DNA from 2 places in the Virgibacillus salexigens genome. Region 1 is predicted to be linked to the other one. Evidence: riboswitches for the same ligand, from Rfam matches in the RefSeq annotation. Region 1 holds a riboswitch; the other holds the start of a gene.
The links. A riboswitch is a leader RNA that binds a small molecule or an ion and turns the genes downstream of it on or off. The one in region 1 is predicted to bind thiamine pyrophosphate.
Positions count from the first base shown of each region.

Region 2: another riboswitch for thiamine pyrophosphate. It lies ahead of thiT (energy-coupled thiamine transporter ThiT); the one in region 1 lies ahead of BN990_RS04355 (thiamine phosphate synthase).

Region 1 is NZ_CCDP010000001.1:954,851-958,278, reverse strand. Features, by position in the region: gene thiO (glycine oxidase ThiO) at 1-684, opposite strand, end outside; gene BN990_RS04355 (thiamine phosphate synthase) at 668-1,282, opposite strand; TPP riboswitch at 1,376-1,487, opposite strand; gene BN990_RS04350 (BCCT family transporter) at 1,632-3,170, opposite strand.
Region 2 is NZ_CCDP010000001.1:2,599,376-2,602,803, reverse strand. Features, by position in the region: gene BN990_RS12555 (M3 family oligoendopeptidase) at 1-1,446, shown strand, start outside; TPP riboswitch at 1,517-1,621, shown strand; gene thiT (energy-coupled thiamine transporter ThiT) at 1,751-2,320, shown strand; gene BN990_RS12545 (general stress protein) at 2,380-2,733, opposite strand; gene BN990_RS12540 (membrane protein) at 2,846-3,428, shown strand, end outside.

The sequences.
Region 1 (3,428 bases):
GGCAAAACATTCTCCTTTTGTCGGGATCATCGGATTCTTTAAACCTGTTGCTTCAAACCACTTCCCACTATTCGCACCAGCCGCAACAACCACATGATCCGCTGAGATACCACCGTTCTCGAATTGGATATGAAAAACATCACGGACACGATCTATATTCGCAACGCGACAATTCTCGATTACTTGGCTGCCCATTCCTAAAGACGCCTGTTTAAAAGCTTCACATACAGCCAAAGGTTCCACATTCCCATCTTGCTGCATGTACAATCCTCCTACAGCATGCGTTAATGCTGATGTTCGTTGCCTAATCCCTCCCCCATCCAACCATTCCAAGCCTTCAAATGCCTTTTGTTTTGCTTGCAGTCTTTGCTTCTGTTCTTCATTCGTAGCTATCTCGAGCATACCGTTGGTGGAAAGCTGGATATCAATCCCTGATAACGAAAATAGTTCGTCGCTTAGAGATGCATACATATTTCTACTTGCTTGGCAAAATTGATAATACGTACCTTGCTGATCATTTTCTGTATGCACCCCAAGCATGCCCGCAGAAGCTTGTGTAGTTTTTCTTCCAATTCTATTTTGTTCAATTACCGTCGTTGCAACCCCACTTCTACTTAAATAGTAAGCAACGGATTGCCCAATAACGCCTCCACCTATAATCACTACATCAACGTGTTCCTTCATATCCGTTCACCTCCTTTCGAAATGACTTTACTGCTTCTAATGGATCAGTATGGCTGAAGATACCTGACATCACAGCAACCCCACCTGCCTTTGCTTGATATATATCATTTACCTTCCCGGTTGTAATTCCACCAATTGCATATACGGGAATATTCAATGCTTTCGCGACTGTCGCTAATTGTTTTACTCCCCTTGGCTTTACTCCCTTTTTGCTCGCTGTTGAAAAGACATGCCCATACAAAACATAAGCAGCGCCTACCTGCTCTGCCCTCTTGGCTACTTCAAGGGAGTGCGTCGATACACCAATTTGTAAACAAGGGTATTTTTTTTGGAGGCAGTCTACCTCTGGCAATCTATTTTCCGGAAGATGAAGCGTTGGTACAGCTGTCTCCTTAGGTAGAATCTGGTGGACATGAATAATTAGTTTTTCTGCTGGAAGACCTTGTGCAAGTAGTCGTTGAACGAACAAAGAATAGCCACTCTTGGTCATCTGTTTTTCTCTTAACATGATAGCGTCAACATATGGACTAATGCCCATTATTACCTGGAAAAGACGCGCTTCCTTCTGTGAACCACTCGTCACCGCAATTAATTTCATAACTCCCTTCTCCTTTTCATTAAAAAATGCCACTTTTCCAGCAAAGGAAAAGTGGCATGAATCGTTCAGCATATTCAATAATATCGTCGATACACACTAGTCATGTCACTTTCCTCCGCTGGTTCTTACCCCAGTTCAGGTTCAAAGGGTCTCCATGTCTCACATGGATCTCAGCCATTACGTAAAGGCACCCCTAGTGAAGCGTAATTTAATTATTTAATAGGCATTTGTCTATAAAATACATGATTTTGGACTATTCGTCTACCAAAAACGACCAATTTTCTATTCTTCTTTCTGTTCTTTTATGAAAAAAGGAGCTGACTTAAAAACCAGCTCCTTCAAATCTGTGCTATTTGGTATAGCGTTGTTTCTCATCAATCTTTTGTTCTTTCGCAAGTTCACGACTTGCACGCGGAGCTGTCCAGAATGTGGTTAACATGAGTAAGGATACTGGCACAGCCGTAACGACGATAAAGGATTGCAACGATCCAACACTATCCTCACCAATAGTGATGAGTACAGTTGCGACAAGTCCCATAAGAATCGCCCAAAATACACGTAAGAATTTAGATGGATCTCCGTTGCCTGTGATCGCCATCGAAATAGTTAATGACATTGAATCGGTAGTTGTTAGAACAAATACAATCGTTGCCACTAAAAAGAAGAAACCGATAATTGTACCAAGCGGTAACTGTTCGGCGATAGCAATCATTGCTGCTGGAGGTCCAGCACTATTTAAGGCTTCAGAAACGGCACCAGGGTTATTCATTTCAGCAAAAATCCCTGTTCCACCAACGACAGTAAACCAGAATGTTGTTACTACAGGAGCAATTACCGCAACAGCAGTCACAAGCTCACGAATTGTACGTCCACGTGAAATACGACTAACAAACATGGCCATCATTGGACCATAGCCGATGAACCAGGCAAAGAAAAAGACGGTCCATAAGCCAAGCCAAGCTCCGTCTCCACGGAACGTATTCAAGGTTAGAAAGTCTTGAACATATAATCCAAATGATTGCACATACGAATCAAAAATGAATAGTGCTGGTCCTAGGATAAGGACGGCCACCATTAAACAAACTGCCAGTATAATATTATAGCTGCTTAATATTTGAATTCCTTTATGAATCCCTGTCGCAGCAGAAATCCCAGCTGCTAGAACAATGACGATAACAATAAGACATTGCACAGCTAAATTATTTGGTACACCGAACAATGCACTTAATCCGTAACCTGCTTGTAATCCAAGGAATCCAATTGGACCAATCGTACCAGCTGCCACTGACACAATCGAAAAGGCATCAACAAACGTACCAAGTGCACTTTTTCTCATAATTTTATCCCCAAATATCGGATAAAGCAACGATCTCGGCTTTAATGGTGCGTTCCGATGATAATGGGAGTACATGAGTACAATCGTACCTAATGTTCCTAAAATTGCCCATGAGACAAATCCCCAATCGACAAAACTTGCTGCAAGTGCAGGTACTACTGCTTCAGCAGTGCCAGCTTCAATTCCTGAGAAATGTGGCGGTACGGTTAAAAAGTGACTTAACGGCTCAGCAGCAGCCCAGAAGACACCACCCGCCGCTAGCAGCGTACACATGATAATCGAGATCCACTTGAACGTTCCGATCTCTGGCTTTTCTAATTTTCCTAATCGAATCTTCCCAAATTTGGAATAGCCTAGTATTAATGCAATAACTAAAGTCCCAACCATCAGAACTTGATAGATGGAGCCGAAATAGGTTACCGACCAGTTAAACATCGTATTAACTGCATTTGTAACCATTTCCTGGTTTATTAATGCAAGAATCACAAAGGCAAGTAGCGCCCCTCCACTTAGAAAAAGAACTGGCTTATCTATGGTTTGATCTTGCTTCATTCTATTCTTCAACAATCTGCTCCTCTCAATTCCATACAAAAAAATCTCACATAACCATCTACTGACTTTTCTTATGTTTACCTTTTTCGTCAGTTGTATGTGAGATTTAATAAGCATTTTAAATTAACATACAGCGTTTAAGGATACATTTTTTCTAAAAACCTGTCAAGTCAAGTGAATAAGAACTGCGTTCATAAGCGTCAAATAGGACTGACCAGGTGGGCATGTAAACGTCAGAACTCTTCTGTTTTGAGCAGT
Region 2 (3,428 bases), 1.6 Mb from region 1:
AATCAAAAGTTAGTTCAGATTCCTGAAGATACATGGCAGAACGCACGCAACCAGGATGATTTAAATGACTTGGAATTTGTACTAAATGAATTTAGAGAACAAGCAAAGGGATTACTCCCGATAGAACAGGAAGCATTAATAAATGATCTAGCAGTTGATGGCTATCATGCTTGGGATCAAATGTATCAAGCTATTGTTGGTAAGATGGAAGTTCGGCTTAAGGAAGAGGAGACTACGAAATCTTACTCTATTGGACAGGCTTCCAATAAATTAGCTAATCCAAATCGTGACTTTCGAAAGCATGTATTTAATCAATTGAATAGGGCGTGGAAGACTAATGAACATTTATTTAGTCAGACGCTCAATCATTTAGCTGGTTTCCGGTTACAGAAATACACACATCGAAACTGGGATGATGTACTTAGGGAACCACTTGAACTAAATCGTATGAAGAAAAAAACACTTGATGCGATGTGGACCGCTATTAATAACAATAAGCACCATTTTGTTACATATTTAAATAAAAAGGCAGAACGTTTAGATTTAAAAAAATTAAGCATCTATGATATTAATGCTCCAATTAATAGAGAAGTAAAAACATTTAGTTATCAAGAAGGAGCAGACTTTATTATTAAACATTTCCATCGTTTCAGCCCGAAGATGGCCGCCTTTGCCCGCATGGCTTTTGATAACCGTTGGATTGAAGCGGAAGACCGGCCTGATAAGCGGCCAGGTGGGTTTTGCACCAGTTTTCCAGAGAGCGGTCAGACAAGAATATTCATGACTTATTCTGGTACGTCTTCGAATATTGCAACACTCGCCCATGAGCTTGGACATGCGTATCATCAACATGTGATGAACGATGTGAATGGACTAAACCAACGTTACGCAATGAATGTTGCCGAAACAGCATCAACATTTGCTGAAATGATTGTTGCAGATGCTTCGGTGACGTATGCGCAGTCAACGGATGAGAAAAAGGGCTTGTTAGAAGATAAAATCCAGCGCAGTATTGCGTTTTTTATGAATATTCATGCGCGATTTTTGTTCGAAAAGCGTTTCTATGAAGAGAGAAAGCAAGGTATGGTTTCTGTTAACAGGTTGAATAAACTGATGGTGGACGCTCAAAAGGAAGCCTACTGTGATGTACTAGAAGAATATGATGAGAACTTCTGGGCTTCTAAACTGCACTTCCATATGACAGGTGTCCCGTTTTATAATTTCCCTTACACATTTGGATATTTATTCAGCCTTGGAATTTATGCAATAGCACAGAAAAGTGATGATTTTGAGGATGAATATATCAAACTTTTACGTGATACAGGCAGGATGGAAGTCGAAGATCTCGCTTATAAACATTTACAAGTTGATCTAACTGCTACCGCTTTTTGGGAAGATGCGATTCAGCTTTGTATTAATGATGTATACGAATATCTCTCGATTTAATTTTAGTTGTAATCGATGGATAAGTCAGGTACAATACTCCTAGAAACAATAACAGAAAAAGCAAAATGTAAAAGTCTGCAGGGGGAGCCGATCGGCTGAGAGTGAACATATACATTGTTCTTACCCTTCGAACCTGTTAGTTAGTACTAGCGTAGGGATGGTGGCTTTTTTGATGGAATAAAAGCAATGTGAGCGGAATCCCCATCAGGAAGTCTTCCCCTTGGCATTGCTTTTTTGTTGTTATATATACCTTGTTGACATTGGCCAACAAGAAAATAACCGCTTTAAAAAGGGGAGAAAAGAAATGAAACGTACATTATTTTTAGTAGAGGTAGCAATTTTTGCAGCTTTTGCATTGTTGTTAGACCTAATACCATTTTTATCATTTAAAATTTGGGCTCAGGGTGGGTCTATCTCATTTGCGATGATTCCTATTTTTATCGTTGCTTTTCGCTGGGGATTAAAAGGCGGCTTGCTAGCAGGGTTTTTATGGGGAGTGCTTCAGGTTGCTGTAGGAACAGGGTATATACTGCATCCGTTACAAGGATTTATTGATTATGCCATTGCCTTTACAGTATTAGGGTTTGCAGGTGTATTTTCAGGAAAAATAAAACAAACTGTACAAGAAGGAAATAGCAAACAGTATCTTTTGTATATCTCGCTAGGTGTGTTTATAGGATCTGCTTTGCGCTTTATCGCTCATTTTATTGCAGGTGTTGTCTTTTTTGAATCAGCTGTCCAAGGGATGAATGTATGGATATACTCCTTCTTATATAATGGTTCGTATATTCTACCTAGTTTTGTTTTAAGTGCTATACTTGTTTTCTTTTTATTTCATAAGCAACCTAGAACGCTACTTCGATTGACAACTTAGTATAAACGACCTGCTCACATAATAATGAGCAAGAAAAAATAGACAACCAATGGGGTTGTCTATTTTTGTAGATAGCTATCTACATTTTCATTATTTGTAACAATTAATAGAACCTTACCTTCATCCATATCCTCTTCATAATTTTCGGCTTCAGCCTGTGAGAAACCTATTTCAGTTAATTTTGTTCGAAGCTCGTCCCCTTTTTTGCTAAAGAAATTACCGACAGCATGGCCAATATCCATTTCTTTGATGCCGATCGTATTTGCATCTGCGCTCCCAGCTAAACGATTGGTACGATCATCATCATGAGATAGAACATATACATCATCTTTATGAATTCCTTTGTCTTTTAGTACTTGAATATCGGCCTTTAATTTTTCATCATTTGTATATTCTTTAATAAATGGTTTCATATTAAAAAACCTCCTTTTTGTCTTCAATATTATGTATTCCCATTATGATAAGAACTAAACATGTACGCTTTGCATAGGCTATAGCACATTCAACAGAGAGGAAGCGATAGATGTGGAGCTTTCGATTTCCCATATATTATATGGTCTATTTACGCTTGCTATTATTATCACTATGATTCTGCGAAAAGGTATTGTATTACCAACGTTACTCGGTACGTTCATTATCGCCTGGGTTTATAAAGGAAGTATTATAGATGGTTTTACAGCTATTTTCAAAGCGAATCTAGTGGCGGCCCAAGAATTGTTTAGTATCTTTTTAATTATTACTTTCATGTTGGCACTATTACATTCGTTAAGGGATTTAGGAGCAGATAAACGTATGATCCAACCGATCCAAAAAATGATGATTAATGGGCATGTATCTTTTTTTGTCCTTGTTGGGATTACTTATTTAATTTCTTTGTTTTTTTGGCCAACACCAGCGGTTCCATTAATTTGTGCTTTACTTGTTCCTGCGGCTATCCAATCCGGTCTCCCTGCGATAACTGCGGCAGTCGCTATAGCTATTGCGGGCCAAGGCATGGCTCTATCCTCTGATTATATCGTTCAGGTAGCTCCTAATCTCTCTGCTACTTCGGCCGGTGTGGATACGGCACAAGTTGCAGATAAGTCTTTAATCCTTTCCCTTATAACGG